2 regions of the Kineococcus halophytocola genome follow, and region 1 is predicted to be linked to the other one. Evidence: riboswitches for the same ligand, from Rfam matches in the RefSeq annotation. Region 1 holds a riboswitch; the other holds the start of a gene.
The links. A riboswitch is a leader RNA that binds a small molecule or an ion and turns the genes downstream of it on or off. The one in region 1 is predicted to bind thiamine pyrophosphate.
Positions count from the first base shown of each region.

Region 2: it holds a riboswitch for thiamine pyrophosphate, as region 1 does, so the genes downstream of both, AB2L27_RS09055 (ECF transporter S component) here and thiM (hydroxyethylthiazole kinase) in region 1, are expected to answer to the same signal.

Region 1 covers NZ_JBGFTU010000011.1:117,943-121,983, reverse strand. The annotation lists gene AB2L27_RS11440 (ABC transporter substrate-binding protein) at 1-575, shown strand, start outside; gene AB2L27_RS11435 (ABC transporter permease) at 572-1,378, shown strand; gene AB2L27_RS11430 (DUF4383 domain-containing protein) at 1,407-1,862, opposite strand; TPP riboswitch at 1,911-2,011, shown strand; gene thiM (hydroxyethylthiazole kinase) at 2,004-2,843, shown strand; gene thiE (thiamine phosphate synthase) at 2,840-3,466, shown strand; gene thiD (bifunctional hydroxymethylpyrimidine kinase/phosphomethylpyrimidine kinase) at 3,463-4,041, shown strand, end outside.
Region 2 covers NZ_JBGFTU010000008.1:175,049-179,089, forward strand. The annotation lists gene AB2L27_RS09035 (SDR family oxidoreductase) at 1-871, shown strand, start outside; gene AB2L27_RS09040 (CsbD family protein) at 875-1,048, opposite strand; gene AB2L27_RS09045 (DUF4235 domain-containing protein) at 1,132-1,434, opposite strand; gene AB2L27_RS09050 (hypothetical protein) at 1,450-1,590, opposite strand; TPP riboswitch at 1,640-1,744, shown strand; gene AB2L27_RS09055 (ECF transporter S component) at 1,796-2,398, shown strand; gene AB2L27_RS09060 (ATP-binding cassette domain-containing protein) at 2,407-3,900, shown strand; gene AB2L27_RS09065 (energy-coupling factor transporter transmembrane component T) at 3,990-4,041, shown strand, end outside.

The sequences.
Region 1 (4,041 bases):
CCGGCTTCACCGTCGCCGAACCGTTCAACGCCGCCGCCGAGGTCCAGGGCATCGGCAAGGTCCTGCGCTTCACCGGCGACGTGTGGAAGGACCACGCCTGCTGCGTGACGGTCGTGCACCAGCGCCTGCTGGACGAGCGGCCCGCGGCGGCCGCCGCCGCCGTCCAGGCGCTCGTCGCCGCCCAGCGCCGGCTGCGCGACCGGCGGGAGGGCGCGGCCCGGACCCTGTCCGACGGCGGCTACCTGCCCCAGCCGCTGGCCGCGCTGGAGCGGACGCTCGCCACCGGCCCGGACGCCGCCTACGTCCGGGACGGGGCGATCCAGCACCCGGGGTGGCAGCAGCGCCGCATCGGCTTTCAGCCCTACCCCTACCCCTCGTACACCGCGCAGCTCGTGCGCGCGATGAAGGAGACCGCCGTGGTCGGCGACACCGCCTGGCTCGAGGCCGTGGACCCGGACGGCGTCCACGGGCAGCTGGTGCGCGAGGACCTGGTCCTGCGCGCCATCCGGTCCAGCGGCGGTTTCGACGCCTTCGGGTCCGCCGGTCCCGTGCGCACCGAGGTCGTGCTGCCGTGAGCACCCGGCACTCCCGGGACCGGCCGCGCCCCCGCGCGGTGCCGGCCGCCGCCGCGCGCGGGCCCGCACCGCTGGCGCGCCCGGCGGCCGTGCTCGCCGCCGTCCTCGCGTGGTGGCTGGTGTGCGACGTCCTCGCCCGCGACAACGCCGTGCTCGGCCGGATGGGCCCCGGGCCGACCGCCGTGGCGGTGTGGGACCTGCTCCAGGAGCGGTCCACCGCCGTGAACGCCGCGGCCAGCCTGCGGCGCCTGCTGACCGGCCTGGCGCTGGCCGCCGTCGCCGGCGTCCCCCTGGGCCTGCTCCTGGGCTCGCGCCGCCTGCTCGAGCACGCCACCGCCCCGATCGTCGCGGTGCTCCGCACGACCTCACCGCTCGCCTGGGCCCCGCTGGCCATCGTCCTGCTCGGCGTCGGCGACGCCCCGGTCGCCGCCCTCGTCGCCCTCGCCGCGATCTGGCCGATGACCCTCACCACGGCCCACGCGGTCCGCGGCCTGGACCCGGCCGCCCTGCAGGTCGTCCGCTCGCTCGGCGCTAGCCGGGTCGAGGTGCTCGGCACGGTCGTGGTGCCCGCCCTGCGCCCGCACGTGCTCGCCGCCCTGCGCCTGGCGCTGGGGATCGGCTGGGTCGTCCTGGTGCCCGCGGAGATGCTCGGCGTCGACTCCGGCCTCGGGTACGCCGTCCTGAACGCCCGGGACCAGCTCGACTACCCGCGACTGGCCGCCACCATCGTGCTCATCGGCGCGACCGGTTTCCTCCTCGACCGGCTCCTGCAGCCGCCGACCCGCACCGGCGGGGGTCGCTGACCGTCCCGGGAACCGGACCGGAGCGGGGTCAGCCCAGCTCGGCGGTGGTCCGGCGCCGCCCGGCCTTCACCGGCACGAGGGCGATGACGATCCCGGCCACCGCGAGCACGCCGTGCGCCGTGGTGATCGGCCAGGCCAGGTTCAGCGGGGTGTCCCCGGAACCGTTGCTGGAGGCGCCCCAGGTGAACAGCCCGGCGAACGCGAGGAACACGAGGATCCCGTACCCGCGGGCGCGGCGGCGCCCCGTGCGGGCCAGGATCCCCAGCACCCCCAGGAGGAGGTGCACGGCGCTGGAGGCCGGGTTCACCGACATCCCGATCACCTGCTGCTCCTCCGTGCCGCCGGTCCAGTCGGTGAGACCGGAGACGGCGAACCCCGCCACGGCGAAGACCACGAGCACGATCCCGAGGAGGAGGGACAGGTGCTGACCCGCCGTCGTGCGCGGGTGCACCGACAGGTCCGATCCCGACAGGTTCAGGCTCATGTCGAGGCGCTACCCCGCGGGGCCGGCCGCAAACCGCCGTGTAGCGTTCAGCGCGACACGGGGTGCTGCGCGCGGATCGCGCAGCTGAGATCACACCCGTCGCACCTGATTCAGGTAATGCTGACGAAGGGATGTCGCGGCATGCCCGCCGTTTCCACGACCGTTTCCACGACCGGTTCCACGCCGGTGTCCGCCCAGGACGTCGCCCGCGCCCGTGAGGCCGTCGCCCACGGGGCGCCGCTGGTGCAGTGCCTCACCAACTCGGTGGTCCAGACGATCACCGCCAACGCCCTCCTCGCCGTCGGGGCCGCCCCCGCGATGGTCGACAACGTCCACGAGTCGGCCGAGTTCGCCGCCGTCGCCTCCGCGGTCCTCGTCAACGTCGGGACCCTCGACGAGACGAAGGCGCGGGCGATGGCGCTGGCGGCGGCGTCGGCCCGCGAGCACGGGCGGCCCTGGGTCCTGGACCCGGTGGCCGTGGGCGGGCTGGAGTTCCGCACCCGGGTGGCCCGGGACCTGCTCACCCACGCCCCGACCGTGGTGCGCGGCAACGCCTCGGAGGTCCTCGGCCTGGCCGGGGCGGGCGCCGGCGGCCGTGGCGTGGACAGCACCGACGGGGCCGAGGACGCGCTCGAGGCCGCCCGCGGCCTCAGCGCCCGCACCGGCGGGGTCGTCGCCGTCTCCGGGCCCGTCGACGTCCTCGTCCACGGCGAGCGGACGGTCCGCGTCTCCGGCGGGCACGCCCTGCTGACCCGCACGACGGGGGCCGGGTGCTCCCTCGGGGCGCTCGTGGCCGCCTACGCCGCCGCCGAGCCCGACCCGCTGGTGGCCGCCGCCGCCGCGCACCTGCACGTCGCGGTCGCGGCCGAACGCGCCGCGGCGCGGGCCGGCCGGCCGGGGTCGTTCGCCACCGCGTGGATCGACGAGCTCGACGCCGTCGGCCCGCAGGACCTGCGCGACGGCGCCGGGCGCCTGGCGTGAGGGCCCCCTTCCGGCCCACCCTCTACCTCGTCACCGACACCGCCCAGTGCGGTGACCGCGGCGTCCCGGCCGTCGTCCGCGCAGCCGTCGCCGGTGGCGTCGACGCCGTCCAGGTCCGGGCCAAGGAGGGCACCGACCGCGAGCGCCTGGCCCTCGTCGTCGCCGTGCGGGAGGCGTTGCGCGGCACGGGCGTCCCGCTGCTGGTGAACGACGCCGTGGACGTCGCGCTCGTCGCCGGGGCCGACGGCGTGCACCTGGGGCAGGGCGACCTGCCGGCTGAGCAGGTGCGCCGGATCGCCCCGGACCTGCTCCTGGGGCTGTCGGTCTCCACGCCGGAGCAGGCCGCGGCGGTGGACCCGGCGGTCGTGGACCACCTCGGGGTGGGGCCGGTGCGGGAGACCACGACGAAGCCGGACGCGGCCGCGGCCCTCGGCGCGGCCGGGGTGGCGGCGGTCGTCGCGGCGGCCCCGGTGCCGTGCGTGGCGATCGGCGGGATCCACCCGGACAACCTGGACTCCTTGCGCGGCACCGGGATCACCGGGTTCTGCGTCGTGTCGGAGATCTGCGGGGCGGGCGACCCGGAGCGGGCGGCGCGGGACCTGCGGGCGCAGTGGGAGCGGTGAGCGCGCCGGTCGCGCTGACGATCGCGGGCAGCGACTCCGGGGGCGGGGCCGGGATCCAGGCCGACCTCAAGACGTTCGCGGCGCACGGGGTGTTCGGGACGAGCGTGCTGACGGCGCTGACGGCGCAGAACACCCGCGGGGTCCACGGGGTGCACGTGGTCCCCGCCGCGTTCGTCACCGCCCAGCTCGACGCCGTGCTGGCCGACATCGCGGTGCACGCCACGAAGATCGGGATGCTCGCCGGGGCGCCGGTCGTGGCCGCCGTCGCCGCGGCCGTGCGCCGCGGGGGGCTGGGGCCCGTCGTGCTGGACCCGGTGATGGTCGCCACCAGCGGGGACCGGCTGCTGGACGCCGAGGCCGTCGCGGCCGTGCGCGAGGACCTGCTGCCGGCCGCCGACCTCGTCACGCCCAACGTCCCGGAGGCGGCCGTCCTGCTCGGCGCCGCGCCCGCGACCGACCTCGACGGCGCGCGGGCGCAGGCCCGGGAGCTGTTCTCCCGCACGGGAACCGCGGTGCTGCTCAAGGGCGGGCACCTCACCGGTCCGCAGAGCGTGGACGTCCTCGTCGGCCCGGAC
Region 2 (4,041 bases), on a different contig from region 1:
TCGCCCGCTGCCGGAAGGGGTGAAGACCCTGACGGCCGACGGCCGCGACCCCGCCGCCGTGCGGGACGCGGTGGGGGACGAGACCTTCGACGTCGTCGTCGACTTCGTCGCCTTCACCCCCGAGCACGTCACCGCGGACGTGGAGCAGTTCCGCGGCTGCACGGGGCAGTTCGTGTTCATCTCCAGCGCCAGCGCCTACGCCAAACCGGTGGAACGCCTGCCCATCACCGAGTCCACGCCGCTGCGCAACCCGTTCTGGCGGTACTCGCGCGACAAGATCGCCTGCGAGGACCTGCTGGTCCGGGAACGGCGGGAGAACGGGTTCCCGGCGGTGATCGTGCGACCCAGCCACACCTACGACCGCACGATGGTCCCCCTCGACGACGGCTGGACGGCGATCGACCGGATGCGGCGCGGTGAACCCGTCGTCGTGCACGGGGACGGGACCTCCACGTGGGTGCTCACCCACCACACCGACTTCGCGCGGGGTTTCGTCCCGCTGCTGGGCGAACCCGCCGTGACGGGGGAGGCCGTGCACATCACCTCCGACGAGGTGCTGACGTGGGACGGCATCGCCCGGCGGCTGGCGAGCGCGGCCGGGGTGAGCGACCCCCGGATCGTGCACGTCCCCAGCGACGTGATCGCCCGCGAGGCCCCCGACCGCGGGCCGGGGCTGCTCGGGGACAAGGCCCACTCGGTGGTCTTCGACAACACCACGCTCAAGCGGTTCGTCCCCGGTTTCGCGGCCACGACGAGTTTCGCGCAGGGGGCGCGGGAGATCGTGGCCCACTACGACGCCCACCCGGACCTGCAGGTCGTCGACCCCGACGTCGACGCCCGGCAGGACCGGCTGGTAGAGCGGTTCGGCTGAGGATCAGCCCTTGAACGCGTCCTTGATGTGCTCACCGCGCTGCTTGAGGTCGGCCGAGGCCTGGTCCTTCTGACCCTCGGCGCGCAGCTCGTCGTCGCCCTTGGCCCCGCCGGTGGCCTCCTTGGCGCGGCCCGCGACGTCCTGGGCGGCGTTCTTGATCTTGTCCGTGGCGCTCATGGCGATCCTCCCGTTCGACCGGCGTTTCCGGTGCGGTCCCATCGCAGCACCGCTGCGGGGGGACCGCACCCGGAGACGACGCCTCAGGAGTACTTCTCGACCGCCCCGTCCTCGCCCGGGCCCAGCCCGGGCGGCAGTTCACCGAAGCTGTTGCGGTACCAGACCGCGGCCTGCCGCTCGACGAGCAGCCGCGTGATGCCGATGACGGCGCCGGAGGCCAGCGCCCACAGGACCGCCTCCTTCCACGCCACGTCGGGGTCCTCCGGGTTGTCCGGCGGCGGCGACTTCGTCACCGAGACCCAGACCTTCTTCGTGAGGCGCCTCGCGACCGCGGTCGCGAGGAGGCCGGCCCCGGGGCCGGCGAACTTCCAGACGATCGAGCTCATGCCCGGAACCCTGCCCTACAGCAGACCCAGGAGCCAGCCCAGGACCGGTGTCAGCGCGGCGGCGCTGCCGGCCAGGACCGCCAGCACGACCACCAGCGTCATGAGCTTCACCGCCCGCGACGGCCCACCGTCCGGTCCCCGCATCATCCGCAGCACCGGGCCATCCTCCCCTCCCGTCCCGCCGACCCGCCGGGGTACCCTCGCTGCACAACGACAGGGGAGCGCCGTGGGGCGCTGAGAGTGCGGGTTTCCGCAGACCCTCGAACCTGATCCGGTTCAGACCGGCGTAGGGAGTCGGGACGTCCTCGACGCGTGGCCACCGTGGTCGCGCGTCCCCCTCCTGGGACCAGGAGGAACCTCGATGAGCACCACGCTCAGCCGTTCGCGCGCCGCCCACCGCTGGCGCACCGTCGACCTGCTCACCGCCGCCGTCCTCGGCGTCGCCTTCGGCGTCGTGTTCTGGGGCTGGGGCATCCTCTACACGGCCCTGAGCCCGCTGTTCGCCGCGGTCCCGTTCGTGCAGAGCATCCTGTCCGGGGTGTGGCTGCTGCCCGCCGTCGTCGCCGCGCTCGTCGTCCGCCGGCCCGGGGCCGCCCTGCTCGCGGAGATGACGGCCGCCTCGGTCGAAGCGCTCATGGGCAGCCACTGGTCCACCGGCGTCCTGGTCTCCGGGGCCATCCAGGGGATCGGGGTCGAACTCGCCGTGGCGCTGTTCGCCTGGCGGCGCCGGGGCCCCGGGGTCGCCGTGCTCGGCGGGGTCCTGGCGGCCGTCCTGGAGGGGGTGTACGAGCTGTTCGCCTACTACGCCGGGGCCTGGGCGCTCGGCTTCCAGGTCCTGTACGTGGCGTGCTTCGCCGTCTCCGGGGCCCTCGTGGCGGGTCTGGGCGGCTGGGCCCTCGTCCGGGCGCTCGCCCGCACCGGCGCGCTCTCGGCGTTCCCCGCCGGGCGCGAGCAGCGCGGCTGAGCGGCGCCGTGCCCCACCTCGCCCTGCGCGGGCTGACCGTCACCACCGCGGGCGGGCGCACCCTGGTCCGCGACGTCGACCTCGACGTCGCGGCCGGTGAGCGGGTCCTGCTCGCCGGCCCCAGCGGCGCGGGCAAGTCGACCGTGCTGCGGGCCCTGGCCGGGCTGCTGGAGGAGGACGTGGAGGCCGAGGGGGACGTCCGCCTCGACGGCCGGCCCGCGGTGCCGGGCGAGGTCGGGCTCCTGGTGCAGGACCCGCTGGACGCCCTGGTGGCCCCCACGGCGGGCCGGGACACGGCCTTCGGCCCGGAGAACGCCGGCCTGGACCGGCCGCGCACCTGGCGGCAGGTGGCCCGCGCGCACGCCGCCGCGCGGTACACCGCCGGCCGCGACCGGGAGGTGCGCACGCTGTCGGGGGGTGAGCGGCAGCGGCTCGCCCTCGCCGGGACGCTGGCCGCCGACCCGGCCGTCCTGCTGCTGGACGAACCCACCTCCATGCTCGACGCCGCCACGGCCGCCGTCGTGCGCTCGGCCGTCCTGGACGCGGCCGGGGACGCGCGCGGCCTGCTCGTCGTCGACCACGACGTCGCCGGCTGGGCCCCGCACGTCGACCGCGTCGTCGTCCTCGGCGCCCACGGCGGGGTCGTGCACGACGCCCCGGTGCGCCAGTCCCGCCCCGCCCCGGCCGGGACCGGCGACCTGTGGTGGCCGGGGGTCCCGGCCCCGGCACCGCTGGAGGTCCCCGCCGGCCTGCTGACCCCCGCACTGGCCCCCGCACCGACCCCGGGCACCGGGGACGGGGAGGTGCTGCGCGGGCGGGGACTGGGGCTCGTCCGCACCCGCCGCGGCCTGCGGCCCCGCCCCCCGGCCACCGTCCTGGCCGGGGTGGACCTCACCCTCACGGCCGGTGCGCTCACCCCCGTCACCGGCGGCAGCGGAGCGGGCAAGTCCAGCCTGCTGTCCCTGCTGGCCGGGCTCGCCGCCCCCACCTCCGGCACGCTGCTGGCCGCACCGGCGCTCGCGGGCCGCCGGGGGCGGCGCGCCCCGCACACCTGGACCTCCCGGGAGCTGGCCGCCCGGGTGGGCTGGGTGCCGCAGTTCCCCGAGCACACCTTCGTCGCGGCGACCGTGCGGGCCGAGGTCGCCGTCACGGCCTCGGTCCTGGGCCGCGACCCCGGCCGCGGGGAGGAGCTGCTGGAGGTGCTGGGCCTGGCCGCGCACGCCGACGCGAACCCCTTCCGGCTCTCGGGCGGGGAGCAGCGCCGGCTGGCCCTGGCCGGTGCCCTGGCCGCCGGGCCCGCCCTCGTCGTGGCCGACGAGCCGACCGTGGGGCAGGACCGCTCGACGTGGGCCGTGGTCGCCGGGCTGCTGGCCGCGGCCGCCCGCGACGGGGCCGCCGTCGCCGTCGGCACCCACGACGCCCGGCTGCTCGACGCGCTGCGGCACCACGGCACCACCCCGGTCCACCTCAGCGGTGGCGTCCGGGCGCAGGTGGCGGCGTGAGGCCCCGGGGAGCGGCCCCGGGGGCCGGTGACGTCCACACCTCTGTGCACAGCACTGTGGACGAACCTGTGGGAACCGCCGCGCGGGCTGTGGACGACGGGCTGGACGACGGGCTGGACGACGGGCTGGGCGCGGGGGTGG